DNA from 3 places in the Gelria sp. Kuro-4 genome. Region 2 is predicted to be linked to each of the others. Evidence: riboswitches for the same ligand, from Rfam matches in the RefSeq annotation. Region 2 holds a riboswitch; each other region holds the start of a gene.
The links. A riboswitch is a leader RNA that binds a small molecule or an ion and turns the genes downstream of it on or off. The one in region 2 is predicted to bind cyclic di-GMP.

Region 1: linked by a shared signal. The riboswitch ahead of flgB (flagellar basal body rod protein FlgB) and the one ahead of K5554_RS11700 (HD-GYP domain-containing protein) in region 2 are both predicted to bind cyclic di-GMP.
Region 3: linked by a shared signal. The riboswitch ahead of K5554_RS05600 (bacterial transcriptional activator domain-containing protein) and the one ahead of K5554_RS11700 (HD-GYP domain-containing protein) in region 2 are both predicted to bind cyclic di-GMP.

Annotation. Positions count from the first base shown of each region.
Region 1 is NZ_AP024619.1:1,703,448-1,713,235, reverse strand. Features, by position in the region: gene K5554_RS08560 (flagellar hook-length control protein FliK) at 1-333, opposite strand, end outside; gene K5554_RS08555 (MotE family protein) at 377-931, opposite strand; gene K5554_RS08550 (hypothetical protein) at 919-1,377, opposite strand; gene fliI (flagellar protein export ATPase FliI) at 1,374-2,711, opposite strand; gene K5554_RS08540 (FliH/SctL family protein) at 2,698-3,447, opposite strand; gene fliG (flagellar motor switch protein FliG) at 3,440-4,447, opposite strand; gene fliF (flagellar basal-body MS-ring/collar protein FliF) at 4,462-5,976, opposite strand; gene fliE (flagellar hook-basal body complex protein FliE) at 5,995-6,288, opposite strand; gene flgC (flagellar basal body rod protein FlgC) at 6,294-6,728, opposite strand; gene flgB (flagellar basal body rod protein FlgB) at 6,731-7,141, opposite strand; cyclic di-GMP riboswitch class I at 7,210-7,293, opposite strand; gene codY (GTP-sensing pleiotropic transcriptional regulator CodY) at 7,485-8,258, opposite strand; gene hslU (ATP-dependent protease ATPase subunit HslU) at 8,286-9,686, opposite strand; gene hslV (ATP-dependent protease subunit HslV) at 9,694-9,788, opposite strand, start outside.
Region 2 is NZ_AP024619.1:2,331,766-2,341,553, reverse strand. Features, by position in the region: gene metK (methionine adenosyltransferase) at 1-739, shown strand, start outside; gene K5554_RS11745 (sensor histidine kinase) at 835-2,013, shown strand; gene K5554_RS11740 (DMT family transporter) at 2,006-2,911, shown strand; gene K5554_RS11735 (response regulator transcription factor) at 2,982-3,635, shown strand; gene K5554_RS11730 (glycosyltransferase family 2 protein) at 3,696-4,154, shown strand; gene K5554_RS11725 (DUF192 domain-containing protein) at 4,266-4,607, shown strand; gene K5554_RS11720 (RNA polymerase sigma factor) at 4,755-5,339, shown strand; gene K5554_RS11715 (DUF1659 domain-containing protein) at 5,394-5,621, shown strand; gene K5554_RS11710 (DUF2922 domain-containing protein) at 5,666-5,884, shown strand; gene K5554_RS11705 (YvrJ family protein) at 5,904-6,053, shown strand; cyclic di-GMP riboswitch class I at 6,195-6,279, shown strand; gene K5554_RS11700 (HD-GYP domain-containing protein) at 6,325-7,017, shown strand; gene K5554_RS11695 (uracil-DNA glycosylase family protein) at 7,146-7,817, shown strand; gene K5554_RS11690 (DUF342 domain-containing protein) at 7,857-9,620, shown strand; gene K5554_RS11685 (nitrogen regulation protein NR(II)) at 9,754-9,788, shown strand, end outside.
Region 3 is NZ_AP024619.1:1,110,403-1,120,190, forward strand. Features, by position in the region: gene addA (helicase-exonuclease AddAB subunit AddA) at 1-1,907, shown strand, start outside; gene K5554_RS05585 (hypothetical protein) at 1,894-2,220, opposite strand; gene K5554_RS05590 (nitrate/sulfonate/bicarbonate ABC transporter ATP-binding protein) at 2,348-3,649, opposite strand; gene K5554_RS05595 (ABC transporter permease subunit) at 3,766-5,493, opposite strand; M-box (ykoK) riboswitch at 5,775-5,937, opposite strand; cyclic di-GMP riboswitch class II at 6,201-6,284, shown strand; gene K5554_RS05600 (bacterial transcriptional activator domain-containing protein) at 6,322-7,119, shown strand; gene K5554_RS05605 (hypothetical protein) at 7,285-8,448, opposite strand; gene codA (cytosine deaminase) at 8,557-9,788, opposite strand, start outside.

The DNA.
Region 1 (9,788 bases), 630 kb from region 2:
ACCAGGGAGTGCCCCACCCGCAGGTACCGCCTGCCACCCATGGGGGTTAAGGCCCGTCCCGCCCGCTAAACCGGTAGGGGCCTGTGCGCCTGCGGCCACCCGGCCCGGCGTTCCCCCGCAGGCGCCGCCTTCCCCGGCCGCCGCCTCCAGGTCAACCGCCGCCGGCAGCGGCACCGGGACGGCTCCCCAACCGAGCAGTGCGGCCAAGAGCGCACTGAAGGCGTCACCGCCCGCGTCGGCCGGCTCCGCCGCCGCGCCCGCCCGCCGGGTGGTACCGGGAAGAAGCGCCTGGGCGCCGGAAGATGCAGGCGTTGTGCTGAGTGCCATGGCCATTTGTCATCACCTCCTTTCAGGGTCCACCTTCCCCGATCGGGCCCTAGCCGCCCAGCGCCTGGGTTAAGCGGGCAGCGCGCTTACTATCCATGGCCGCCAGGATAGCCGCTGCCTGGTCATTTTTCAGCTGGGCCAGGATGGGCACCACCTGCGCATCCGGCAGCTCCGTGAGGATCTGCGCTGCGTCTTTGGGCTGCATGCTGGCATAGATCCCCGCCACTGCCTTCTGGTCGGTGTTCTTCTTTTCTGCCGCCGCCAGGTCCGCCTGCAACTTGTTTACCTGGGCGGTGAGCATCTGCACCTGGGCCTCTTTTTCCTGAAGCTGCGTCTCAAGCTGTGTCCGCTGGGCTTCTAAAGCGGCCTGGGCGGCCCGGAGTGTGGCCAGCTCACTAGTCGCCTGTTCCGCAGTACCGCCGCTTTTGGTTCCTCCCGGCACGAGTCCTGCAAGGGCGGCGGGCGGCTTTACGCCCATGAAGCTGAGGAGCAGTACCGCGAGGCCGGCGATGAGGGCCAGGATGAGGAGCACCACCAGAGCCGTTACCCAGGCCCGGGGCCGGGTCTGGGCCTGGTTCCGCGGCAGGGTTGCTACCCGCGCCACCTTAATCCCTCCCTTTGCCGTCTCAGGTAGGCGACCCCGGCTACCTGGTCGAGTTCCTTGCTCTCCTCCCGCCGGGCTGTGTCCTGGTAGGCGGCCTCGGCTTTATTGCGCAGGGCGGTTAAGGCCTGTCGCTCGGCCCGGCGCGCCAGAAATTCCCCGCGCGCTCCCGCCCAAGCGTTTCTAACCTCATGCGTGCGGTGCTGCTGCTCCCGGCAGCTCCGGCGCGCCGCCTGGGTCCAGAGGGCCCGGCCGGCCAGCTCCCCGCCCGAGCGGCAGCCTGCCACCGTCAAACCGTGCCAGGCGGCAGCCAGCCGCCGCGTTTCCAGCTCCAGCCGGTACTCCTCCTTTCGGCGCTCGGCGGTGCGCTCCGCCAGCTTAAGCATGGCCTGGTTCTCCCGAATTTTTTTCACCGCCAGCACCCGCGCCAGTCGGAAATGAAAGCTCACGCCGATTCCTCCCCTGCTTCACCCAAAGCCTGGGCCAGAAGCCGGCGGGTCTTCTCCAGCGGATAGCTCTCCGCGACGTCCTGCCGGAGAAAGGCCTCCACCGGCTCAATCAGTTGGCGGGCCCGGTCGATGGCCGGGTTGCTGCCGGCAACATACGCCCCCACATTGATGAGGTCTTCCGCCTCCCGGTACACCGCCACCACCTGTCGGGCCGCCTGGGCCAACTTCAGGTGCGCCGGCGGTACCACCTCGCCCATAACCCGGCTGACACTTTGCAGCACATCCACCGCCGGGTAGTGGTTGCGGCTGGCCAGGGCCCGGCTGAGCACGATGTGACCGTCCAGGATGCTGCGCGCCGCATCGGCTATGGGGTCCAGCATATCGTCGCCGTCCACCAGCACCGTGAACAAGCCGGTGATCGTACCGCGCTCGGCGGCCCCGGCCCGTTCCAGCAGCTGTGGTAACAGGGCGAACACCGAAGGCGTGTACCCTTTGGTGGTGGGAGGCTCGCCGCTGGCCAGCCCTATCTCGCGCTGGGCCATGGCAAAGCGGGTGAGCGAATCCATCATAAAGAGGACGTCCTGCCCCTGATCGCGGAAGTACTCGGCAATGCTCATGGCCACCAGGGCGCCCTTGACGCGGATGAGCGGCGGTTGGTCGGCGGTGGCCACCACCACCACCGATCGGGCCAGACCCGCCTCGCCCAGCGATTCTTCGATGAACTCGCGCACCTCGCGCCCGCGCTCCCCGATGAGGGCCACCACGTTGATATCGGCGGCGGTGTTGCGCGCCATCATCCCCAGGAGGGTGCTCTTGCCCACGCCGCTGCCGGCAAAGATGCCCAGGCGCTGGCCTTTCCCGCAGGTCAAGAGCCCGTCTACCACCTTGATGCCCAGTGCCAGCGGTTCGTGGATGCGCTGCCGCTTGAGCGGGTGGGGGGCGCGGGCCTCGAGCGGGTAAAGCAGGCGGCTGGCTATGGGGCCGCCGCCGTCCAGGGGCTGCCCCAGCCCGTCCAGCACCCTGCCCTTAAGCTCGGGTCCGACCGCCACGGTCAGCGGCCGGCCCGTGGCGCGCACCGGGCTGCCGGGGCCTACGCCGGCCAGGTCACCGATGGGCATGAGGATGAGCTGCTGTTCGCGAAAGCCCACCACTTCGGCCTTAATCGGCCGCTCCCCGCAGCCGTGAATGAGGCACACTTCCCCCACCTCGGCCGGCGGGCCCTGCGACTCCACCGTCAGCCCCACCAGCCGCGTCACCCTTCCCCACACCGGCAGGGAATCGAAGCCTTCCAACTGCCGCCGATACCGTTCCAGGCTGACGCTACTCGGCGGCATGGCCAGGCACTCCTCGCAGGTGTTCCCGGCAGGCGCGGAGCTGGTTTTCCAGGCGGGCGTCCACGGTGCCGAGCGCCGTGGCGAGGAGAAACTCCCCCGGCGCCACGTTGGCGCTTTCCACCACGGTGTAAGAGCGATCCCCCAGGGCCTGCTGGACCACGTTGCGCGCCGCCGTCCAGGCCGGGACCTCACCCGGTGCCACCTCAAGGGTTACCTTTTCTCCCGCCGGGAGCTTGGCGGCGGCCGCAGCCAGGAGCTCTTTAACATCCTCCGGCGCCGTGCGCACCTCGCGCCGCAGGATGTGCCGCGCCAGTGCAAAGGCCAGCTCCACCGCCTGGGGCTCCAGGGCGGCCACAAGTTCGGCGCGCTCTTTTTCCGCCTGGGCCTTAAGGTCTTCGGCCGCCTGAATCAGCTCCTCGGCGGCCGCCTTCCCGGCGGCGTAGCCGGCGCGGTAACCTTCTTCCCGCCCAGCCGCTGCCGCCGCCGCCTTTTTCTCCTCCACCGCCTTCTGGGCGGCCGCCAGCATGGCCTCCACCCGCCGCTGCGCTTCCTGCTCGATGGCCGCTGCGCGCCGGCGCGCCGCCGCCAAGAGGTCGGCCTCTAGAGTCGCGCCCAATAGCGCCCGGCACTCGCTGCAGCGCGCTTGGGATGTTTTTTCCTCCGGCTCTTCGGCCGCCAGGCAGGCAGCCAGGGTAACCGGCTGGCTCAGGGATGGCCGTTTCCAAATACTAGACAACGAGCTCATCCTCCCCACCGCGAACGATGACGATCTCACCGCTTTCCTCCAGTTTGCGCACGATGTTGACGATCTTCTGCTGCGCATCTTCCACATCGCGCAGGCGCACCGGTCCCAGGTAACCGATTTCTTCCTGCAGGGTCTCCACCGCCCGCTTGGACATGTTCTTAAAGATCTTATGGCGCACCTCATCGCTGGCCACCTTAAGCGCGAGCGGCAGGTCGTGATTCAGGTTCACCTCACGCAGCACGCGCATAACCGCCCGGTCGTCGAGCTGGATGATGTCCTCGAAGGTAAAGAGGCGCCGCTTGATCTCCTCCGCCAGCTCCGGCTCTTCCCGCTCCAGGGCCTCCAAGATGGTCTTTTCGGTGCCCCGGTCGGCCGCATTGAGAACCTTGACGATGGATTCCACGCCGCCGGCGCGGGCGTATTCCTGGCTGGTCAGCGTGGAAAGCTTGCGTTCCAGCACCTGCTCCACCTGGAGGACGATGTCCGGGGAGGTGCTGTCCATGAGCGCCATCCGCTTAGCCACGTCGATCTGTTTTTCCGGCGGCAGGGCCGAAAGGATCGCCGCCGCCTGCTCCGGCTGCAGGTAGGCCGCCACCAGGGCGATCGTCTGCGGGTGCTCGTTTTGAATGAAGTTAAGAAGTTGCCCCGCGTCTGTTTTGCGGGCGAAGTCGAAGGGGCGCACCTGCAGCGAAGCCGTCAGCCGGTTGATGATGTCCAGGGCACGCTGTGTACCCAGGGCCTGCTCCAGCACCTCGCGCGCGTATGTGATACCGCCCTGGGAGATGCACTCGCGGGCCAGGCACAGTTGGTGAAACTCCTCCAGCACCTTGTCGCGCAGCTCGGGCTCCACCCGCTTCAGGCCGGCGATCTCCAGGGTAAGCTCCTCGATCTGGTCTTCCCGCATATGCTTGAGCACCTGGGCAGAAAGCTCCGGCCCCAGGGAGATCAAAAGAATGGCCGCCTTCTCCTTACCTGCCAGTGCCTGCCGCACCTTGCATTCCCCCTCTACTCACTGAGCCAGGTAGCCAGCAGCTGGGCCACCTCCTGCGGTCGCTGCCGGGCAAGGCGTTCGACTTCTTTCCGGATGCGGTCGCGTTCTGTCTCTTCGCGCGCGGGTGCTGCTTCTTCTTCGGCCCCCGCCACCGGGAGCGGCACCACCTCGGCGGGTGCGCGCCGCCGCAGCCGCCGGACAAGGAACACCGCCAGCACCAGGAGAGATGCTCCTAGAGCCACCAGCACCAGGAGACGCTGCCGGCGTGCCGCCTGATCGGCCGCCGCTTGGGCCGCCGCCTGCTGGGCGAGGGGCTGTCCCTGGAACGGGAAGGACACCACGCTGATTTGATCACCCCGGTTGGGCTGCAGGCCTACCGCATTGGTCACGGCAGACTGAATGGCCTGCTGCTGGGCCGGAGTGAGGTTGCCGTTGACCATTACCGCCACGCTCAGGTGCCGAACGCTGCCCGGGGCCACCACCAGGTGCTCCTTCGTTTGGTTTACCTCGTAGTTGCGCGTGACCTGGCGCTCTTCGTAGTGGCTCGGGCCGCCCGCCCCCGTCTGGTAGGTGGGGGGGATGTTGGCGGGCGTCCCCGGCGTACCCTGCGGCCCGCTCTGACCATCGAAGGTTTTCTGCAGCTCCTGCATGCTGCGCAGGATACCTTCGTCGTTGGCCACGGGCTGGAAGAACTCATTTGTAACCTCGCGCTGGTCGAAGTTCAGTTCGGCCTTGACCCGGGTCACCACCATGCCTGGGCCCAGCACCGTCTCCAGCATGCTCTGGGTACTGCGCTCGATCTCCCGCTCCACCGAGCGCTGCAGGGCCAGCTGGCTGCTGGAAAGCCCTACCGGCGTGTCGTCCGTTTGCACCAGGTCCGAGAGGACCTGTCCACTGGTGTCAACCACCGTGATGTTCTCCGGCGTCAAACCTTCGACGCTGTGCGATACCAAATGCATGATGGCGCGCACCTTGTCCGCCCCCATTTGACCCACGGTGTCAAGCAAAACCGAGGCCGTGGGGGGCCGGGTGTCTTTCTGATACAGCCTGTCCTCAGGGAGCACAATCTGAACCGAGGCCGAGCGCACCCCGTCCATTTGACCGATGGTGCGCGCCAGCTCCCCCTGCAAGGCACGCAGATACTGCACCCGCCGCTCAAAGTCGGTGACGCCGAGCTTGGTCTGGTCGAAGATCTCAAAGCCTACCGCATTACCCTTCGGCAGGCCTTCCATGGCCAGGCGGTTGCGCAGGTCGTACACCTTGTCCCGCGGCACCAGAATGCTCTTGCCGTCGCCGCCCAGGCGGTAGGGCACCTTCAGCTCTTGCAGGCGCTGGCCGATTTCTCCCGCGTCGGCCGGCGCCAGGTTGGTGAAAAGGGGGTCGTAGCTCGGGCGGGAGAAGAAAACCACCGCACCCACCAGGCTGAGGCCGAGAACAACCCCGATGAGCAGCCTGAGCTTTAGGCCCCGGCTTGCGCCCTGCCAGAAGGCGCGGGCCTTGGCACCCAGCTGGCCGATGCTTATGTTCATGCCTGCCACCTCACGCCCTTAAACCTGCATCCGCATAATCTCTTGATAGGCTTCAATGACCTTGTTGCGCAATGTCTGGGTAAGCTCTAAGGCTATTTCGGCCTTTTGCGCCGCCAGCATCACCTGGTGGAGCTCGATATCCTCCCCGGCCACCAGCTGGCGCGTTTTGGCCTCGGCATCGAGCTGCAGGCGGTTGACCTGCTGCAGGTACTCCCCGAGCACCTGGCTGAAACTCGCCCCGCTTTCGGAATCGCCGGGCGCCGCCGAAGGCCAAAGCGGCCGAGCAGTGCCTATGGCACTGACCGCATTCATTCAGCTTACCTCCTTCCCAGTTCCAAGGCCTCGAGCGCCATGCCCTTACCGGCGTTGAAGGCGGCCGCGTTGGCTTCGTAGGCCCGGCTGGCGGAAATCATGTCCACCATCTCGGTTACCACGTTGACGTTGGGGTAAGCGACGTACCCCGCGGCATCGGCGTCCGGGTGGCCGGGCTGGTATACCCGCCGCAGCGGACTGGGATCGGTGACTATGCCGGTGACGCGCACGCCCCGGCCGACGCCGCCTTCGGCCGCCGCCTGGAAAAAGTACTGGAAGGACGTTGCTTCCCGTGGAGCGAACACCGGCAGCCGGCGCCGGTACGGCCCCCCGGCCGCCGTGCGCGTCGTTTCCGCGTTGGCCAGGTTGTTGGCGATGATGTCCAACCGGAGCCGCTGGGCGCTGAGACCGGAAGCGGCGATATCGAGGTCTGCAAACACCGCTAACGCCTCCCTTCACTGATGACATAGCGCAGGCTCGCCAGGTAACCGGCCGCCCGGCTCACCAAGGCGTTGTAGTAGAGCGCGTTCTTGGCCAGCTCCGCCGCCTCCGCTTCAATGTCGACATTGTTGCCGTCGTTACGCAATGTAGTGCCCGTGTCCCGTACTACCACCCAACCTTCTTCGGCCGGGGGCGTCAGGTGCCCCGGCGCCGTGACCGCCAGAGCCAGCGGTCGCCCGCCCCCCGCCTGCGCCCGGCGCAGCGCTTCCGGGAACGCCACGTCCTCCCGCTTGTAACCAGGCGTGTCCACGTTGGCCAGGTTATTGGCGATGGCCCGCTGCCGCAAGGCGGCCCAATCCAGGCCGAGCCCTATCTCTCTGAGCACGCCGCTCGTTACAGGATCCCAGGGCATGCGCCCACCTCCTCGCCCATAAGAAAATACCCCAGCTGGCAGGGCCACTTGGGGGTTCCAGCCAGACGCGCGGCAGCCCGGCTGCCTTGGCTTTAAGCTGTAGGCCCGTGGCTTTGCGTCCCCGGCTTTCGCCAGGTTTGCCTTGTTTCGCTGTCAGCTCGTTCAATTCTTCTTTTAGGTCGTGCCGGATGCACGCCTGAGCTGGTTTTGCTCGCCCTTAATCTTCCTTTTTCGGCACGGTTAGCCAAATTCCTGCCGACCAGTATTATTTTACCAGAAATTAAAGCCCTCTTTTTGGACAAAAAAAAGAGCCCCCTTGTCGAAGGGGGCCGGGGCACCCGGGCTATTTTATCTTCTTGAGTTCGTCCAGCAGGCGGTCGTTCAGCACCTTGATGTAGGTTCCTTTCATGCCGAGGGAGCGCGATTCGATCACGCCCGCGCTTTCGAACTTGCGCAGGGCATTCACGATCACCGAACGCGTAATTCCCACCCGGTCGGCCACCTTGCTGGCCACCAGGAGGCCCTCCGGCCCGTCGAGCTCCTCGAAGATGTGAACCACCGCTTCGAGCTCCGAGTAGGAAAGGGTACCGAGGGCAACCTGCACGGCCGCTTTCTTGCGGGCCTCTTCTTCGATCTCTTCGCTCTTGGCCCGCAGAATCTCCATTCCCACCACCGTGGCGCCGTACTCGGCGAGGATCAGGTCCTCCTCGGTGAAGGCGGCGTCGAACTTGGCCACCAGGAGCGTGCCGAGGCGCTCGCCGGCGCCGTTGATCGGCACAATGGTCAGCTCCTGCGAGGGGAAAAGGCAGCCCACCTCGCTGTCGAAGACGCAGTGCCCGGGTTCCTGCTGCATGGTGGTGGTATCGAGAACCCGGAGCAGGCGGTCGTTGAAGTCGCCAGGCAGCTTTTCCGCCTTGAGGACGTCCGCCTCCATCACATCACAACGGTATCCTTCTTTCAGGGCGTGCCCGAGAATCTTCCCCCGCCGGCTGACCACGTAGACATTGGCTTGGATGAGTTCGCTCAACACGCGGCAGATTTCGTCAAAGTCGACGGGGTGCCCCGCGGACTTTTGTAGCAGGCGGTTGAGGCTACGCGTTTTCTCCAGCAGATTCACTTGAGACTCCTCCTCTTTCACTTTTCCCTACAAAATATACCGGCTCAGGTCGCGGTTCTTAACGATGCTCTCCAGTTGCCGGCGCACGTAAGCCGCATCGATCACCACTTCGCCGGTCACATCTTCCCCGGCCAGGAAGGAAAGGTCCTCCAGCACCTTCTCCAGGATGGTGTGCAGGCGGCGGGCACCGATGTTTTCGGTCTCTTCGTTGACCAGTGTGGCCGTTTTCGCAATTTCGCCTATAGCATCGGCGGAAAATTTGACTTTTATACCTTCGGTTGCCAAAAGCGCCGTATACTGCTTGATGAGCGCATTCTCCGGTTGGGTCAGGATGCGGCGAAAATCCTCCTCGCTCAGGGATTTAAGCTCCACCCGCAAAGGAAAACGTCCCTGCAGCTCGGGAATAAGGTCGGAGGGCTTGGCCACGTGAAAAGCCCCGGCGGCGATGAAGAGGATGTGGTCCGTCTTCACCGGGCCGTACTTGGTCATCACCGTTGAGCCCTCGATGATGGGCAGTATGTCGCGCTGCACGCCTTCGCGGGAGACATCCGGGCCCGCGCCGCCCTCGCGCCCCGCTATCTTGTCGATTTCGTCGATAAAGACGATCCCCGACTGTTCGGCCCGCTGAACGGCGGTTGCCACCACCTCGTCCATGTCGATGAGCTTTTGGGCTTCCTCTTGCGTGAGAATCCGGCGGGCATTCTCCACCGTCACGCGCCGTTTTTTTCGCTTTTTGGGGAACATGTTGCCCAGTACTTCCTGGAGGTTGATTCCCATCTCCTCGACGCCGGCGCCTGAGAAGATCTCCAGCATGGGAGGCGCGTTGTCCTCTACCTCGATCTCCACCAGCTGGTCTTCCAGTTCCCCGGCCGCCAGCTGCTCTTTCAAGCGCGCCCGCCGGGCCTTGACCTCGGATACCCGGGCGCCGTAGCCCTCCTCCTCCGGCTGCTCATGGTCTTCCTTCACGCCAAAGAGCAGGCCGAGGGGGTTCACGGCGCTGTTGCGCCGCTCCGGCAAAGGCGCCAAAAGACCCAACAGGCGCTCCTCGGCCAGCACGCCCGCCTTTGCCTGCACCTCGGCCATGCGCTCGTTCTTCACCATGCGGATGGCCGTCTCCACCAGGTCCCGGATCATGGCATCGACATCCCGGCCGACGTACCCCACCTCAGTGAACTTGGTCGCTTCCACCTTGACCAGGGGAGCATTGACCAGTTTGGCCAGGCGCCGGGCGATTTCGGTTTTGCCCACGCCCGTCGGCCCGATCATCAGGATGTTCTTCGGGATGATCTCGTCCCTGAGCTCCGGCGGGAGCTGGGCCCGCCGGTAGCGGTTGCGCAGCGCGATGGCCACCGTGCGCTTGGCTTCCTCCTGGCCGACGATGTACTTATCGAGCTCCGCCACGATCTGGGTGGGTCGCAGCTCCTCCAGCATAGCCCTACAACTCCTCCACCGTTATCTGGTCGTTGGTATAGACGCAGATACCTGCGGCAATGCGCAAGGCCTCCTCCGCCACCTGGCGCGCACTGAGGG
Region 2 (9,788 bases):
GCACCGCCTGGCACGGCGGCTGGCGGAGGTGCGTAAAACCCGCCTGCTTCCGTACCTGCGGCCGGACGGCAAGACGCAGGTTACCATTGAATACGAAGGCAACCGGCCGCTGAGGGTGGATGCCGTGGTGGTTTCGGCCCAGCACAAGGCCGACGTGCCGCTGGAGAAGATCCGCGCCGATATCATCGAAACGGTGATCAAGCCGGTGATCCCTCCGGAGCTTCTCGATAGCCGTACCCGCTTTTTTGTCAATCCCACCGGGCGCTTTGTCCTGGGCGGCCCGGCGGCGGACTCGGGCCTTACCGGGCGCAAGATCATTGTGGACACGTACGGCGGCAGCGCCCGCCACGGCGGCGGCGCCTTTTCCGGCAAAGACCCCACCAAGGTGGACCGCTCCGCCAGCTACGCGGCGCGCTACGTGGCTAAGAATGTGGTGGCCGCCGGCCTGGCCGAGCGCTGCGAGGTGCAGATTGCCTACGCCATCGGCGTGGCGCGGCCGGTGTCCATCACCGTCGATACCTTCGGCACCGGTGCCCTGGGCAACAACGAACTCGCCCAGCTGATCCGCCGGCACTTTGAGCTGCGCCCGGCGGGCATTATCGAGACCTTGAACCTGCGCCGTCCCATCTACCGGCGGCTGGCCGCTTACGGGCACTTCGGCCGCCCCGATCTGGACCTTCCCTGGGAGAAAACCGATAAAGCCGAAACCCTGCGCCGGGCCGCCGCAGACCTCCGCTGAGCGGAGGCTTTTTTCTACTCCGGGATAAAGCTCTCAAGATTTGGCAGGAAGGCAGGGCCGGGAAGTCGAATACTGTAAGCCGGGGTGAAAAAGGCATGGAGGTTAACGCCGACCTGGCCCGCCTGGAGGAGATTCTCCACCAGACCGTCGATACCATCAAGGAAAGCCAGAAACAGATCAGCGCCATCGCCGACGAGGCGCGGGCCGAGGTGGCCCGGCTGAAGCGGGAGCTGGAACGGGTCAAGGGCGAAACCCTGGACGTTATTGAAGCGGTGGACGCCGCCCGGAGTGAAGAACAGCGCTCCCGCATGGAGCTGATGCGGGTGAGCCGCGACTTCAGCCAGTACGGCGAGGAGGACATCCGCCGCGCCTACGAGCGCGCCCGCGATGTCCAGGTGCGCCTTATTTTGCTCACGGAAAAAGAAAAGGCCCTGCGGGCCCAGCGCGATGAGATCGAGCGCAACCTGCGCAACGTAACCCGCCTGCTCAGCCGCTCGGAGGCGTTGACGGCCCAGGTGGGCGTGGCCATCGACTACCTGAGCGGCAACATCCAGCAGCTCTCCCAAACCCTGGCGACGGTGCAGGAGAAACGCGAAATCGCCGTGCGGGTTATTCAGGCCCAGGAAGAGGAGCGGCGGCGGGTGGCCCGCGATCTGCACGACGGCCTGGCGCAGCAGCTGGCCAGCGCCCTGCTCGAACTACAGGTGACGCAGCGCCTGCTGGAAGAGGATATCGACAAGGCGCGGAGCGAGCTGGAAACGGTGGAAAAGATCATCCGCAGCGGTCTCCGGGAGACGCGCGATGTCATCTTTAACCTGCGGCCACCTGCCTTGGACAACCTGGGGCTTAAGGCGGCGGTGGACAATCTGGCCGTCCAGGTTGAGGAGCGTACGGGCCTCAGCATAACCGTGACGGTGCACGGCGAAGAGCAGCAGCTGGAAGCCACCATGTTGAGCTGCGTCTTTCGCATTATCCAGGAGGCCCTGAACAACGTGGTCAAGCACGCCGAGGCGACCCAGGCGCAGGTGCGGATCGAGTTCAACCCGGCCTTCCTGGCCGTGCGGGTGGTGGACAACGGCAAGGGCTTTGTGCCGGAGAAGGGGGTGGCGAAAGCCGCTGGCGGCGAGCACCTGGGGCTTTTGGGGATGCGGGAGCGGGCGGAGCTCATCGGCGCTGCCCTGCGCATAAAGAGCACCCCCGGCAGGGGCACGCGCGTGGAGCTGCACCTGCCGTTGGGGGAGGCGGCGGCCGAAGGGGGTAAAGCGGGTGAATAAGGGCTACGCTTGGATTCTCCTCGCCGGGACGGCTTGGGGAAGCATCGGCGTCTTCGCCCGCCGGTTGCTTGACCTGGGCTTGAGCCCGCTCGATGTTTCCTGGCTGCGGGGGGTGGTGTCGCTGCTGGGACTGGTTCCCCTGGTCCTTTGCCGGCAGGGGGGCTGGCCGCGCCTGGCCCGGGAAGACCTTAAACTTTTTGCCGCCTTCGGCCTGGTTAACGGTGCACTTTATAACATCCTCTATTTCACGGCCGTCGATAAGGCAGGGGTTACCACGGCCGTTATCCTCCTTTATACCGCGCCTGCCTTTGCCACGCTCTTTGCCCGCCTGGCCTTCGCCGAGCCTCTCAGCCCGGGTAAGGCGTTCGCTGTGGCTCTTTCCCTGGCCGGGTGTTTTTTGGTGGCGCGCGGCTACAACCTGACGGCGCTCCGGCTCAACCTTGCAGGGGTGCTGGCCGGCCTCGGTGCAGGCGTCACCTACGGCTTGTACGGCATCTTCGGCAAAAAGGCCCGCGCGCGCTATCCGGCCGAAACCACGGTTTTGTACTGCACCCTGTTCGGCACCTTGTTCTTGACGCTGCTTCACCGGCCGCTGGCCCTGGTGCAACATGCGCACGGACCGGCCTTCTGGGGTCCGGCCCTGTCTTTGGGCCTCTGGGGGAGCCTGGTGCCTTGGGTGGCGTACACCACGGGTCTGGGGCTGGTGGAGGTGGGCCGGGCGGCGGTGGTGGCCAGCGTGGAACCGGTGGTGGGCGTGATTCTGGGGCTGGTTCTCCTGGGCGAGCGGCTGGACCTCTTGCAGACCGCCGGCATGGCCCTGGTGCTGGCGGCGGTGGTCTTTGCCCAGGCACCGGCCCCAAGCCGGCCCGCCGGGTCAAAGGTCCTGGCAGAGAAGTAACAAAGCTGGTCCTAGGCGTCGATATGTATATAAAGGTGAAATAAGTTGGCCTGGAGGAGGGGTTTAGCAGGTGGGGAAAATACGGGTGCTGGTGGTTGACGACCACCCGCTGGTGCGCAGCGGTATTAAGAAGATAGTGGAGCTTGAAGAGGACATCGAGATCGTCGGGGAAGCGGGTACCGCCAAGGATGCAGTAGCCGCGGTGGGGAGCGTGCGCCCGGATGTGGTGCTGATGGACCTGGACCTGCCGGACGTAAGCGGCGTGCAGGCTACCCGGGAGATCAAGGAAAAATACCCGGGCACAGGCGTGGTGGCGCTCACCATTCACGACGACCGCGACTACCTGCTGGAGATGGTGCGTGCCGGGGCGGAAGGCTACGTCCTCAAGGACGTGGAACCGGGGGGGCTGGTGAGCGCCATCCGGGCGGTGAAAGATGGCAATTCGTACATCTCGCCGCCGGCCGCGAAAAAACTCCTGGGAGAGTTTACGCGCCTGAGCAGCGGGCAGGAGGAGGACACGGTGGACGGGCTTACGGCCCGCGAGCAGGAGGTGCTGCGCCTCATCGCCCACGGGCAGAGCAACAAGGAGATCGGCACCGCCCTGGCCATCAGTGAAAAGACCGTGAAAAACCACGTTACCAGCATCTTCCGCAAGATCGGAGTGGACGATCGTACCGAGGCGGCGCTCTACGCCATTCGCCGCGGGTTGGTGGATATCAACTAGGCGTGACAGGCACGCGGCTTCCACCCGGAGCATAGCATGCAGCGAAAGGGCGGTGAAAGCATGCTCTGGGCCGGAAGTGACCTGTCGCGGTACATCCTGATTCTGCTCGCGGTGTACGGGCTCCTGGCTCTCATTGGTGCCGTGCGGCGCAGCTGGAGGGAGCGCACGCGGGCCAAGGACGAGAAGCCCTTCATCAGCATCCTGGTCATTGCCCACAATGATGAAGACAAAATTGAGGGGGTGCTGCGCTGGCTCCTGGGGCTGGACTACCTGGACGCGCGTGGACGCCCCAATTTCGAAGTGGTGGTGGTAAGTGCCGGTGCCTGCGACCAGACACCGGCCATAGCGGAGCGGCTGGCACGGGAATTCTGCACCCTTACGGCCGTAAGCGTTCCCCCGGGCGCAGAGGCGTACGAGGAGGGGATCGCGTGCTGCCGGGGCGAGGTGATTTGCCTGATGGATCTGGCCAAGCAGGCACCGGGCCGCGCCGGCCGGGCGGTGACGCGTATCCTTTCCTAGGACCCCGACACCCTGTGATGCAGGCCTTAAGTTACCCAGAAAATTAAGACCGGCGGCGGATGGACAAACGGGCCGTGGCTGCTAGAATTGTTTTCGAGGGGGTTTGACAAAATGTACCTCCGCCACGGCCGAACCGGTCGAATTTTGGTATGGAAGATCTTGTTCGCCAGCGAGCTGACGAGCCGCCGGGGGATGATGGGGCAAGGCGCCCTCCGCCTGGCCGACGGGGTGGGGATTTTCGCCGGCAGCGGCAGCTTGGCCAGTGTCCCGGTGCAAAACCCCTTGGACCTGGTGGCCCTGGACCGGGATCTTAAGGTAGTGGCGGTGTATCCGGCCATACTTCCGGCCCAGGCGGGCCGCGTGCGCGTCGAGAAGCTGCTCGGGCTCAGCGCCGGGGCGGCGGCGCGGGCCGATCTTAGATGCGGCGATACTTTGGAGTTGGGTTTATGTTAAGCCCGGTAGGTGGTGTGCCGGGCTCCTTTTGCGCCTTCAGTCGGCTGACGGCCGGCACTTAGCGAAAGTTGCAGAAGAGTTGCACCAGGCCGGCTTTTGGCTCTTCTCCCCTTCCCGCCGTAAACTTAAGGCGGAGGAGGGGAGAGGATGACGGACAAGACAAAGCTGGAGCACCTGGTGCGGGCGGCGCAAAGGGGGGAGCCGGCGGCGCTGGCGGCGTTGGTGGGCCGTTTCCAGCCGCTGGTGTGGGCGGCGGCGCGGCGCCTGGCCCCGACGCCGGACGATGCCGAAGACCTGGCCCAGGAGGGTAACCTGGCCTTGGTGCTGGCCGTTCGCGCGTTCCGCCCGGCGGGGGGAGCGCCGTTTGCCTGGTATGCCAAGCGCCGGGTGTACTGGGCCGTGCAGGCGGCGGCCCGGCGCCTCAAAAGGGGCCGGAGCCGGGAGGAGGCTACTTTGGACGAAGCCGGAGCGGGCGGCCTCAGCCCGGTCGATCTCCTGGAAGATCCGGCCCCCGGCCCCGAGGACTGCGCCATTGCGGCCAGCGCGCGCGCCGCCCTGCGTACGGCCTGGGACCGGCTCACACCCCGGCAGCGCCAGGTGCTCAGCGCCCGCGCTGGGGGAGCCACTTTCCTCCAGGTGGCGGCGGCGCTGGGGATTGCGCCCTCGAGCGCCAAAGGGATTGCCGCCCGCGGCACCGCGCGCGTGAAAAAACTTTTGGCCGGCCGCGTCTAATCGTACTCCCGCCGTCAGTCTATAGGCGAAGGCGGACGGAAGGAGGTGACGCGGATGGCGGTGCAGCGAGTCCCGGAGGGCGCCCGCCTACAGCTTTCGCTGCAGACGGGAACGGACGAAGCCGGCAAACCCGTGGTGCGGGCCAAGTCCTTCGCCAACGTGAAGGCCGATGCCGCCGACCAGGATGTTTTCGACGTTGCGCAGGCGCTGGCGGGCCTGCAGATCTACCCGCTGGTGGCGGTGCGGCGCATCGATACCGGTGCCTTGAACGAAGTGGCCTAAAGCGGGCCGGGTAAAGACACGGCTTCTCAAAGGAGGTGAAGGACGTGGAGAAAACCTTGAGCCTGGTCTTTAAGAACGCAGCCGGGCGCACCACCACCCTGTCCCTGGCCGCACCGCGCGACGATCTCACCGACGCGGAGGTGGCGCAGGTTATGCAGACCATCATCCAAAAGAACATCTTCGCCGGCAGCGGTGGCGAGCTGGTGGCGGCGGCGACGGCCCGGCTGGTAAGCCGCGACGTGAGCGAGTTTACCGTGGCTTAGGCCGCGGAGGTGTTGCAGCGTGGAGCAGACGGTCTTCAGCCAGATTGCCAACCTGGGCTTTCCGGTGGTGGTGTCCATCTACCTCCTGGTGCGTATGGAAGGCAAGCTGGATGAACTAACCAAAAGCATCGCCGAGCTGGCGCAGACCATCAGTTCGCTGCGGGCGTAGAGTGCAACCGGCGGGGCCAGACAGTCCGCCCTGGCTGCCGCCGGGCCTGATCAACGCGGAATCAAGGTCTTATCAAATTAGTACGCCTGATGGAAGGAAATGGACGCAGGTTGTCGAATGCTCTTACATAGTGTCACTAAACGCCCGAAACGGCAAAGTCACCGAAAGGTGGCGGCGCAAAGCCATGGGTCTAAAGCCACGCGGCTACGATCGCCAGGCTGCCGAAGGCACATCCGGTTTTAGCCGGGCGGGCAGACGAGGAGGAAAGGAATTGGCAAAGGCAAGTCCTGTTCCACTGGTTCTAGCCATCGCTGCGGTAATGGAGATTCAGGATCAGGAGGTTCACTCTCACTGCCTGCGCGTCGCCGGGTACGCGGTAGCGACCGGCAGGCGCCTCCGGCTGAGTGTAAAGGAACTGGAGTACATAGAACAGGCGGCGCTGCTGCACGATGTCGGCAAAGTGGGAATTCCGCCGCGCATACTCAAAAAACCCGGACGCTTGACCGAAAAAGAATATGAACAGGTAAAAGAGCACCCGCTGCTGGGTGAGAGCGTGGTGAAGAGGGTGACGGCGCTGGCGCACCTGGCGCCCTTGGTGCGCAGTCATCATGAGTGGTACAACGGGCGGGGTTACCCGGACGGCGTGGCCGGAGAGGCGATTCCCCTGGGGGCGCGCATCATCAGCGTGGCCGATGCCTTCGACGCCATGACCACCGACCGTCCCTACCGGCGTGCCTATACAGCAGAGGCCTCGGCGCGGGAGCTTACGGCCTGTGCAGGCACGCAGTTCGACCCCCGGGTGGTCGAGGCCTTCCTGGCGGCCCTGGCGGGGCCGAACGACAACCCCGTCGCCGGCCTCACGCGCTCGGCCCTCAAAGCCCTCCTGGAGCACGACAGCGTCCACCTCAGCCTTCGGGGTCAGGTATCAACTTCTCACTGTTTCTTGCATTTTTGCACGTGGTGAACCCCGGGCCGGCAGGCCGGGAGGACGGCAGAATGCTTTCACGCCAGGGCTTTCCCGGGATAGACCGGGCGGGAAAGCAGGAGGAAGGGGTCTCTCTGGCCAATACTAGAGGGTGAGGAGGGAGCCCCGTGGAAAAGGAAGAATTAGTGCAGCTCAGTCTACTTGGGGAGCCCGAGCCGCCGGCCCCGCCGTCGCCGCCGCGCCCGCCCTGGGAGACAGCCGGCACATTGGAAGAACTCGAGCGCCTGGTGGGCGCCTGCCGGCGCTGCCGCCTGCGCGCCGGCTGCCGGCGGGTCGTCTTTGGCGAGGGTAACCCGCAGGCCGCGCTGATGCTGGTGGGGGAAGGGCCCGGCCAGGCGGAGGATGAGCAGGGCCGGCCCTTTGTCGGCGCCGCAGGTCAGTTGCTGAATAACATCCTTGCGGCGGCTGGAATTGAGCGCTCTGAAGTTTTTATCGGCAATGTGGTGAAATGCCGGCCGCCGGGGAACCGCCTGCCGCTGCCCGATGAGGTGAAGGCCTGCCGGCCGTACCTGGAGGCGCAGCTCAGGCTTATTCGACCGCGCATTGTGGTGTGCTTGGGGGCGCTGGCGGCGCAGACCCTTATCGACCCGGCGGTGCGCATCACGCGGGAGCGAGGCAGATGGGTGGAAAAGGACGGACTGCTTATTATGCCTACCTTCCACCCGGCCGCGCTGTTGCGCGACCCCAGTAAGAAACGGCCGGTGTGGCAGGACTTCCAAGCGGTGCTGGAGCGGTACCGGGGAAAAGAGGTGACGCCGGATAAGACCCCTGGGCTCTAAGAGGCGAGACGGCACAGTCCAGCAAAGGGGGGGCGTGGAGTGGCGGAGGCGATGCGTGACGGTAGCGTGGGCGTTTTTCAAGGGCGGATAAAGGTAACGGACCCGGCGGGCGGTGGGCGCCCGGCCGTACTGGTGCCCGGCCCGGGCACCAGGGTGGTGGTCAATGGGACAGAGATCACTGCACCGACGGAAGTGCGAACGAGTGACAGCATCCAGGTGGAGACCTTGACGGAAGCAGGGTCTGTGGCGGTAAAGGTGGAGATTGCGCCCGACGGGCTTACCGCCACCGCGCACTGCGAGCTGGTGCCTGGACGCCGCTATGCACTCCTTGATTGTGCGGCGCGCCAGCAGCTTAAGCTGGCGACGCGGGCCGAGGAGGTTCTCCCTGCCCTTACGGTGGAGGATGTACAGCAGGCACTGACTGCCAAGGGCGTGTTCGTTGGCGTAGACCAGGAGGCGGTTGCCGCCCTGGTGGCCGACCCGGGCGGGGTGCCTCGGGTGGTGGCGCGCGGTACGCCGCCGGAACCGGGGCAGGATGCCTGGATCGAGCTTAAGTTTCATGAGAAAAAGGGGCCGCCGGTGCCGGATGCCGATGTGCAAAAGGTGGACTGGCGGGAGCTCAGCTACATTCCCACGGTGGAAGCAGGAGAAGAGCTGGCGGTAAAACACCCGCTGGTGCTCGGGCGGCCGGGGCAGTCGGTGACCGGCCAGGAACTGGAGCCGCCCGTGCCGAAGGATATCGAACTTACGGCCGGCGAGGGCTGCGAGGTGATCGACGGCCTGAGGGCTGTTGCCACGCGCAGCGGGCGCCCGGCGGCTACGCGCGGCCGGATTGATGTCCTCCCCATCCTGGTACAAGAGGACGGGGTCAATCTGAAAAGCGGCAACATTAAGTTCAGCGGCGACGTAGTGGTGAAGGGCAACGTGGAGGACACCATGTCCGTGCAGGCCGGCGGCAACATTGAGGTCTTCGGCAATGCCACCCACGTAAGCCTGAGCGCCGGCGGGCAGATCCGCGTGCGGCAAAACCTCATCGGCGGCGTCGCCCGGGCCGGCGGCGTGGGCGTGGTGCACCTGCGGCAGGAAGAAAACTGGGAGGCGCTGGCCAAGGGTCTGGAGGAGTGCGCCACGGCGCTCACCCAGATCGCCCGGCACCCGGAGTTCGGACCGGCTGCGGCGCAGCAGGGATGGGGGCGCGTATTACAGCGTCTCCTCGACACCAAGTATCGCTTCCTGCCCGAGCGCGTGCGCGACCTGTCGGCTGCCTACCGTGAGGTCGGGGGGATTCTCGCCGGCGACGTGGAAAAGGCCCTGGAGCAGCTGCGCTCGCGCCTCTGCGGCCGGGGCGCGCTGGCCGTGACGGGCGTCGGCGAGGTTTGGGGTCTGGTCCGCCTTACCCGGGGGCTGGTGGCCGGCTTTGCCGAGCAGCGCGGGGAAGGCCTTTCCTTTGAGGCCCGCTATGTACAGGGAGCGCGGGTGGAAGCCAGCGGCGACATCATCATAAGCGGCCAGGGCTGCTACCAGGCCTATCTTTTTGCCGGCCGCAGCGTGCGCGTGCGCGGCAAGCCGGGGGTGGTGCGCGGCGGGGTGGTACAGGCGCGCGAGCGCATCAGTGCAAATGAGGCCGGCTCGGCGGCAGGCAGCCCTACGCTGCTCAAGGTGGAAGCGCGCGGCGTCATTGAGGTGGGGACCGTGCATCCCAATGTTACCCTGCAGGTGGGAACCGCCCGCCACAAGTTCGATGTGAGCGACGGCGGGATCAGCGCCCACCTGGACAAAGAAGGTAAGCTCGTTTTGCACTGATGTAACCGGGGAATAAATAGGAACACTGAGCCGAATGGCGTCGGGGCGTGAAGCCCTTTTTTTCTTGAAGTGTGCAGGAAATTTGTTCCAGATGGCGAATTAAGACTTATACCCGTACGAAGGGGGGTTGGTTGTGATCAAAGGGAACACGGATAGTACAGAGTGCCA
Region 3 (9,788 bases), 1.2 Mb from region 2:
ATGCCGACCTGGCCAGCGGCTACTTCGATGCGCCTGAGGTGGCCACCCTGGTCTCGCTCCTTGAGATTATCGATAACCCCTACCAGGACATCCCCCTGGCGGCGGTGCTGCGCTCGCCGCTCGTCGGGCTCAGCGCCGAGGAGCTGGCGGCAGTCCGGCTGGCCGCGCCCGAGGGGGAGTTTTCCGCCGCGGTGTGGGCGGCGGCCGCCGGCAGCGCTCCCGAAGGGTGCGGGGCGGCGCTCACGGAAAAGCTGGCCCATTTTCGCGCCCAGCTGGAGGAGTGGCGCACCGCAGCGCGACGGGGGACCCTGGCGGAACTCATCTGGCGCATTTACCGCGAGACGGGGTATCTGGCCTACGTCGCCGGCCTGCCGGCCGGGGCCCAGCGCCAGGCCAACCTGCGCGCCCTCTACGACCGGGCCCGCCAGTTCGAGAGCTTCGGGCGGCCGGGGCTTTTTCGCTTCCTGCGTTTCCTCAAGCGCCTCAAGGAGCAGGAGGGCGACCTGGGTACGGCGCGGGCACTGGGCGAGAACGAGAACGTGGTGCGCGTCATGAGCATCCATAAGAGCAAAGGTCTGGAGTTCCCGGTGGTCTTCGTGGCGGATCTCGGGAAGCAGTTCAACCTGGACGACCTTAAGGGCGACATCCTGCTCCACCGCGACCTGGGCCTGGGGCCGCTGGTGGTGGACCTCGACCTGCGCTTGAAGTACCCCAGCCTCGCCTACCGTGCCATCCAGGTGGTGGGGCGGGAGGAGACGCTGGCGGAGGAGCTCCGCATCCTTTACGTGGCCCTTACCCGGGCGCGCGAGCGGCTGGTGCTGGTCGGTTCAGCCCCGAACCTGGACGCGCGCTGCCGGCACTGGGCCCAGGCGGCCGGCGGGCCGGGGTGGGAGCTGGCGCCGGGCGACATCCTGGGCGCGCGCACCTACCTGGACTGGCTGGGGCCCGCCCTGGCCCGCCACCCGGCGGGGGAGGTGCTCCGGGCAGGCCTTCCCGTTCAGGCGCCCGACCCGGCGGTGGCGGCGGACCCTTCGCGCTGGGAGCTCCACCTCTACCCGGCGGCGGAGGTGGCTGCCCTGGCCGAGCCCGGGTCTCCCGCGGACAGCAATGAGCCCGGCGCTGCACAGGTGTCGGCGCCGGGCGAGCCGGAGGATCCGGAGCTGGCAGAAGCGGTGCGGGCACGGCTCACCTGGCGGTACCCGCAGGCGGCGACCGGCGGGCTGGCTGCCAAGGTGAGCGTGAGCGAGCTTAAACAGCGGGCCCTGCTGGGCGCAGGTAGGGAGGAGGAAGAAGCGCCGGGGCGCCGGCTTTACCCCGTCCGGCCGGCGGAGCGGCCGCGTTTCGCCGGGGGCTCCGGGGAGCTGGCCGGCGCCGCGCGGGGCAGTGCCGCGCACCTGGTGCTCCAGCACCTGGACCTGTCCGGCGACCTTTCGCCGGCAGGGATCGAGGCCCAGGTGGCGAAGTTGACGGAGCGCGAGTTCCTCAACCCGGAGGAGGCGGCCGGCGTGGATGCCGCAGCCTTGGCGGCCTTCTTCGCCGGTCCCTTGGGGCGGCGGCTCACGTCGAGACCGGCCGCCGTGCGGCGGGAGGTGCCCTTCAGCCTGCGCCTGCCGGCGGGGGAGGTATACCCGGCGGCAGCCCTGACCCCGACCGAGGCCACGGAGCCGATCCTGGTACAGGGCATCATCGACTGCCTGGTGGCCGAACCCGAGGGGTGGCTCCTCCTCGACTTCAAGACCGATACGGTGCCACCGGCCGTCTTGGCCGCGCGCCTGCCCGGCTACCAGAAGCAGGTGGAGCTCTATGTGCGCGCGGTGACGGCCTGGAGCCGCCGACCGGTGAGCGAGGCCTACCTGTACTTCCTCGCTGCCGGACGGGCCGTGCGCGTCTTTCCTACCCCAGAATAGCTAGCTGCCGAGCCAGGTCGCGGTATTCCTGTAAAAGGCGCCGGTACTCGTCCACCTCCCGCTGGCTCATGAACCAGTGAACGTAGTCCCCGTACTCTTCGCTGTCCTGGGTTTCCGGAAGCCGCCTTTCGGCGAAGGTGTTAAGGTCCTGCCCGTACTTGACGGCAAAGGAATTCGCCCGCGCTTCGGCCTCCGCCAGCTGCCGTCCCAGCACATCCAAGCGCTGTTCAATAAAGGAGTGTAGGTTGCGCGCCACCAGTCGCCGTTCCTGATCGGGCAAAGAACAGAGGTCGACCTCACAGACCTGTGCCATGTCGGGCCCCTCCTTTTTGTAGGATGTATTCATATTATAGCAAAAAGTCTGTCCATATTCCAGGTTGAGTTTGAAGGCCGCCCCGCAGGGGGCAGCCTTCACTATAACCGGCGAGTGCGGTCCCGGCTTACCGGGCGCTGCCGTCGGCGAAAAACTCCTCCAGAAAGAGGTTGTGGGTGTGCTCGTCGTAGCCGATCACCTCGGCGTAGCGCCCCCAGTCCACCAGGGTTTCCAGCTGGCGCTGGGCCTCCGAAACCCCGAACTGCCGCTCCAGGATCTCCAGCAGAAATTCGCGCGGCAGGCGGCGGTTGGACTTGGTCTTGATGACGTGGATGATGCGCTTCAGGGCCGGCACGCGCTCCAGCACCTGCTGCCGAAAGATGTCCTTGCGCTCCAGCACCGAGGCTTCGGCGAAGGCTGCGCCCTTAGGAGTAAGCTCGATGTCGCCGGCCTCCACCCGCGCAAACCCCAAAAGCTCCACGCCCTGCACAATGGGCAGAAAGTCTTCCACATCGAGGATCAGGTCGTCGGCCAGGCGGTACAGGTCGGCCTTGCCGTCCATGTCTTCCAGCATCTCGATGAGCCCCGTCATGGCGCCGGCCCGTACGGGCGGGACAGGGGTGAAGCGCTTTTCTTCCGTCGCCGGCAGCGTCCGGTGGTCCGTCTCCCGCTCCTTGCGGGTCAGGACGCGGTAGAGCTCATCCACCCGGGCCATAAACGCCGGGTCTTCCCGGTCCCGCCAGTGGGGCAGGTCTATCGGAATGTCCGCCACCACGTGCGCCGGGTGGCCGGAGAGCACCACCGCCCGGTCGGCCATGTACACCAGCTCTTCGATGCCGTGGGTTACGAGGATGACGGCCCGGGTGGGGAGCTTCTTTTCCAGCCAGAGCTCGAGGAAGTCGCGGCGCAGGTTCTCGGCGGTGAGCACGTCCAGGGCCGAAAAGGGTTCATCCATGAGCAGCACGTCTGGCTCCACCGCCAGAGCGCGGCCGAAGCCGACGCGCTGCCGCATGCCGCCGGAAAGCTCCTTGGGGTAGGCGTTTTCAAAACCGTCCAGACCGACGATGTCGATGGCCGCCAGGGCCTTCCGGCGGCGCTCCTTCGGCGTCAGGTTCTTCTGCTTCAGGCCCAGTTCAACGTTTTCCAGGACGGTCAACCAGGGGAAAAGGGCGAAGGTCTGAAAGACAAAGCCTGCGCCGGGATTGACACCGGTGAGCGCCTGACCCCGGTAGAGGACGGTGCCGCCGGTCGGCTTAACGAGGCCGGCGATGATCCGAAGGAGTGTGGATTTGCCCGAGCCGGAGGGGCCGAGAATGCCCAAAAACTCTCCCTCACGCACGGTGAGGTTGATGTCATCCAGAACTGTCACCTTCTGGTCACCGACCTCGTACTGCTGCGCGACATGTTCCAGCTTAATCAGATCCGCCACAGGAGTTCACCTCACCCTATGAGCATTCAGCGGTCGGCATTGGGCGTTGAGAGGACGGCGGCTTCTAGATGGTTACCGCAGGCCCTCAAGCCAACAGCTGATCGCAAACGGCCAATTCACAGGCTGTACTTCTCTTCGGCCAGCTGGTAGAGCCGCCGCCAAAAGAGCCGGTTTACCGTGACCACGAAGAGCGACATCACCAGAATCCCCCAGATGATCTGGCCCCAGTTGCCGGCGCGGGTGGCCTGGGTGATGTAGGCGCCCAGCCCGCTGGCCGTCAGTTCGTGCCCCTTAAGGTCCAGTATCTCCGCCACGATGCTGGCGTTCCAGGCCCCGCCGGCAGCGGTGACGCCGCCCGTCACCAGGGCGCGCAGGATACCGGGGAGAATCAGTACCCGCCAGGTTTCCCAGCGCGACAACTTGAGGATAACCGCCGCTTCTTTGAGGTCGGCGGGCAGCCCGGAGGCGCCGGCGATGACGTTAAAGAGGATGTACCACTGGGTGCCCAGCATCATGAGCGGCACGGCCCCCAGCTCAAAGCTCAAACCGTAGCGCACATAGAGAAGGCCGAAAAAGGGGAAGAGCATGTTGGCCGGGAAAGAGGCCGCCAGCTGCGTGAGCGGCTGGGCAACCTGGTTCAGGCGCGGGTTAAGGCCGATGGCGACGCCCACAGGCACGGCCCAGAGCGCCCCCAGGAGGACCGCCGCCGAGGTGCGCAGTAAGGTGTAAAAGCCGAGGACCACCACGTACCAGAGCTCGGCGGCACCCAGCCGGGCGATGAGCACGACCCCGGCGCGGGCGTAGGGAAGAAGGACCAGGAACACAAGCCCCGCGGCCAGAGGGATAATCCACCTGGCCCAGCGCCGCGGCGGGACCGGTTTGGGGCGCGCTCCGGTTTCCGGCGGTGCCAGAAGCCGCTCCAACCCCTCTTCCAGCGGGCGCAACACGTGCTCGCCCAGCCGGTCCAGGATCAGCGAACGGCGCAGTACCTCCAGCAGCCAGGAGCGGGGCCGTTCCCCTCCGGCCGTCTCTTCCAGCTTGAAGCGCTGCGACCAAGCCACCAGCGGCCGCCAGAAAACCTGGTCCACCAGAACAATCAGGCCGGCCATGGTGAGGAGTGCGTAGAAGAGCGCCTGGGTGTTCCCTTCGCTGGTGGCGGTGGCCAGGTAAGAGCCGATGCCGGGCAGGCGGATGTCCCGCCCCAGTACGGAGATGGCCTCGCTGGCGGCCAGGAAAAACCACCCGCCGCCGAAGGACATCATGGCGTTCCACACCAGGGGTATGGCGGCGAACGGCAGCTCTACAGAGGTGAGGCGCCGCCACCAGTTGAGGCCGTAGACGGCGCTGGCCTCTTTGAGATCCCGCGGGATGCTCCGGAGCGAGTAATAAAAGCTGAAGGTCATGTTCCAGACCTGGCTCGTAAAGATGGCGAAAATCGCGGCCAGCTCCACTCCAAGGGTGCTACCCGGGAAGAGAGCCATAAGCCCGGTTAAACTCACCGAGAGAAACCCGAGCACCGGGACCGACTGCAGCACGTCGAGCAGGGGAACGAGAATCTTGTCCGCCCCCGGCACGTACGCCGCCACGTAGCCGTAAACGACTGTAAAGAGAAAGGAAAGGACCAGCGCAATGACCATGCGCAGGAGCGAACGCGCCGCGTAGTAGGGCAGCTCACGCGGGTCGAGCGATAAACCGGGTCCCAGCGCCGTGGCCAGGGGTGCCCCCATCTGCCGCCCCAGGTGTATCAGTAAGTAAAACAGGCCGGTGATGGCGACGAGCACGCAGAGGTCAATCCAGGGCGAGTGGCGCTTTTTCGGTAAATCCGGACGGACAAAAACCGGCATTCGCTTGCCTCCCTGGGGTCCGGTGCTATACTCACCATGCCCAGCCAGCGAGGCTTCTATGAATCGGCTTACAGCCGGCGGTGCGGGCGTATGTGGCTGCCCGCGGCAACGCCCGCATATAGGGCCTTGACGCAGTGCACGGCAATCCCTCCTCTAACGCAAGCTTTCGATACCTGCTTCTTCGGTAAGGATGATCCATCTGGGGTTCAGGGTCAGCGTCCATCGCGCGCACCACCTCCTTTGTCGAACGAAAAGCCCCTCAACGGGTGAGGGGCATGCGCACTGCACCCTCCTCGTTGAGCTTTGGCACTGTACGACTTTGGCAGCGCCAGCCACGTTAGGTAAAACCTTAAGCCGGTAATACCTGCTCACCCATTGGTGTCTTTCGACATTTCCGGGCAGTGGCCTGTATTCGTACAGGAGCCTCGCCTAACAGGGTTTACCTTATTCTCTTTTAAGTTTATGCTTCCTCCCACCTTCTGTCAACCACCGCGCCCGGGGTCCGGCAGCAATTTCTGGCGACGAAGAAAGGAGAATTCGCGCCGGCGGAAAAAGGTCCGGCTGCAGCACCTTATAAAAGCTTAAAACTTAAAGTTCACTCCAACCACATCTGACGGAATACCTCTGCTATAATAGGGATGAGTGGAGTATTATCGACCGGCACGGAGATCCGTTGCAAGGATGACTCCTGGAGGTACAAACGAATACCTTAAAGCAGAGGCCAGGAACCGTCGCCCTTATTTGGGCGCTTGGGCGGCGGGGAGCCAGTAGCGCAACCGGCTGCCGCAAGGCAGCCGTTTGTATTCTGATGTCAAGGAGGCGAGAGGTATGCCTACGGCTGAAGACTACCCCATGCTCAAGATAGTTGCGCTGAATGGCTTCCGCGTCTGGGTGGGACAGGAGGTCATACCCGAGGCTGCCTGGCGCCAGACGAAGGTGGTGCTGCTGTTCAAGTATCTTTTGGTGCAAAAGGGGCTGGCGGTACCCCAGGAGGAGCTGCTCAAGGAGTTCTGGCCCAAAATGGAACCCAAGGCGGCGCGCCATAACTTCGCCGTTACGCTTTATACCCTGCGCTCGGTGCTGAACAAAGGAAAGAGTAATCGGCAGCGGCCGCAGCGCATAGTATACGAGCGCGGCTTGTGCCGCTTTAATGCGGACCTCCCCTACTTTTATGATGCAGAAGCCTTTGAACGCCGGGCTGAAGAGGGCCTGGGGGCCTTACGAACGGACAAAAACGCGGTGGCCAAGGAGAAACTCCTGGCGGCCCATGCCCTTTACCGGACGGACTTCCTCACGGAAAACCTGGAAGAGCGCTGGATCATTAAGGAAAGGCTGCGCCTCAGCGAGCTGTACCTGCGCGTTCTCGACGGGCTGGCGCATGTGTCGCTGACACTGAGGGAGTTTGCCGCTGCAGCCGATTACGCCGCCGAGCTCCTGCAGCGCGACCCGGTGTGCGAAGAGGCTTACCGCGTGCTCATTACCGCCCTGGCGGCAACCGGTAAGCGTACGGAGGCCCTGCGCCGGTATAAGGCCTGCCAGCAGATGCTGGAGCAGGAGTTTGGCCTGCTGCCGGCGCCGGAGACGCGCCGGCTCTACGAAAGACTGGTTTCCGGTGATTTAGTCTAGTGCGGTCGCAAGGGAGCAGGGGGCGAACCAGCTTGCCCCGGCTGTTGGCCGGGGCTTTTCTGGGCCTGCAGCAGAGAGTGGAAGAGCTCAAGGCCCAAGCCTGCGGCGCACTGCTCATGCCTGGCGCTGGTAGTTGGGCCGGGCGTCAACTTTGCGGCCCGGGAGCTACTCATCCGGTGCCTGCGGGCCAGAGGACGGCTCCTCTTTCCCGCCGGCGTTGCCGGAGCCTGCGCCGGGCTCACCCTCCAATTTGGCGGCAGGGGCGGGGAGGGCGGCCCGCACAAACAGGGTTCGCAAGTAGCCGAAGGCGAGGGCGCCCATGAGCAGCAGGCCGGCGAAGCCGGCGGCCGGGTAAAGGGTGCCGACGATGGTGGAAAAGCCGAAGCGGGCCAGGATAAAGGCGGCGGCGCTTGCCAGAACGGCCAGCCAGCGGTAGGCCCGGCTGTCTGGTTCGGTAAGGCGCGAGGTGAAGCCGTACAGGCTGGCTACCGCCGTAGTATACACCTCTGCAAAGAGCACCACGCTGTAGAAGCTGCGGATGTAAGGCGAGATGAGCCCGGCCACGGCGATCATGGGTACCTCCAGGCCGGCCACCTGCGGTGCCACCGTGAGGATGGCGGCGGCGATGGCCAGCACCCCTGCTCCCAGGCCCAGCCCGCCCCAAACGGCGCCCCGGCGCAGTGCCACCGCCCCGCTTAAGGCTCCGAGCGGCGCGAGCACCGCCACAGACAGGATCAGGTTGTAGGAGGTGTAAAGCAGCGCGGCCAGGGGCCAGTACGGCACGGCGGTCTTGGCCGGGTCAATCCAGGCCAGGTTGGCGGCCAGCCCCTGGGGCTGCGCCAGGATGGTAATAAGGCTCAGGCCGAGCACTGAGGCGAGAAGGACGGGGGCCACAAGGCTGATGGAGTCGATCACCCGGGAGATGCCCAGAAGCACCGTGGCCAGCGTGAGGCCGAGGAGCAGCAGGCCGCCTGCCAGGGCCGGCAGGCGGAACTGCTCGGTGAAGATGGCCCCGGAGCCGGCGGCCATGGTGACCAGGGCGCCGAAGAGGAAAAAGGTGATGATGAGGTCCATGGTTGTGCCGGCCCAGCGCCCGCCTGCCGCCTGGATCACCGGCAGGTGGGACTTGGCCTGGACCTTATGCCCCAGCTCCATGATGGCGAGACCGAAAAAGATAAAGAGGCCGGTTGCTAAGGCGGTGCCCAAGAGCCCCCACCCGCCGAAGGCGGAGAAAAACTGCAACACCTCCTGCCCGGAGGCGAACCCTGCCCCGACTACCGTTCCCACGTAGGTTAGAGCGATGGTGAAAGGTGAGAGCTTCTTCGCCATGCTCCGGCTCCTTTGCGGTGTGATCGAGGTTAGTATGGCCGCTTACGGGTACCGGCAAACAGGAACGAAAAGGCCCCGGTGCCGCCGGAGCCTCAAACGTTCAGCGCCTTAGAGCTGGAACGTGATGTCTTCTGTTACGCCACCGCCCGCGAAGGTGGTGCGCCCCGGCGTGGTGCGCGCCACCACCTGCCCGCGGTGCAGCACCAGAAGGGCCGTGGCCTCGAGGCGCAGGGCCGTAACTTCGTCGGGAGCGGCCCAGAGAACCAGGTCAGCCGGCCGCCCGGGGGCGAGGCCGTAGTCCGCGCCCAGGGCCAGGGTGCGGGCCGCCCGTTCGCTCACCATGGCAAAGGCCTCATAAAGTTCCTGCCGCCCGCTCAGCTGGCAGGCGTGCACCCCCATGTGCGCCACCTGGAGCAGGCTGCCCCTGCCCAGCGGGTACCAGGGGTCCAGGATGTCGTCGTGGCCGAAGCTCACGTTCACCCCCGCCGCCAGGAGTTCTTTAACCTGGGTGAGCCCGCGGCGCTTGGGATAAGCGTCGAAACGCCCCTGCAGGTTCAGGTTCACCAGCGGGTTGGCCACGATGTTCAGCCCGGCGCGGCGCAGAAAGCCGGTGAGTTTGTAGGAGTAGGCGCCGTTATAAGAACCCATGGCTGTGGTGTGGCTGGCGGTCACGCGTGGCCCCAGGCCGCTGCGGATGGCCTGCGCGGCTACCGACTCCAGGAAACGCGACTGTTCGTCGTCGATTTCATCGCAGTGAATGTCCACCTTGCGGTCGTATTTCTCCGCCAGGCGGAAGATGATCTCGATGGACGCCACCCCGTCTTCGCGCGTCAATTCGTAGTGCGGGATGCCGCCTACGCAGTCCGCCCCCAGCCGCAGGGCCTCCTCCAGCAGGTCCCGGCCGCCTTCGTAGGCCAGAACGCCCTCCTGGGGAAAGGCGACGATTTGCAGCTCAACCCAGGGCGCCACCTCTTCTTTCAACTCCAGGAGCGCCTGCAGGGCGGTAAGCTTCGGGTCACAGACGTCCACGTGGGTGCGTACGAACCCCACCCCCTGGCCAACCTCCCACTGGAGGGCGGTACGGGCCCGCTCTTTGACGTCGGCGCGGGTGAGGTCTTTTTTGCGCTCACTCCAAACGGCGATTCCCTCGAACAGGGTGCCGCTTGCGTTGTAACGGGGCTCGCCTGCGGTGAGCGCGGTGTCCAGGTGGACGTGGGAGTCGATGAGGGGCGGGGTGAGGAGGTTCCCCCGGGCGTCGACCACCTCCGCCCCTGCCTCCGCTGCCTTAAGCGTACCGGCGAGTTCTACCCGGGCGATGCGTTCCCCGCTGATCCGGACGT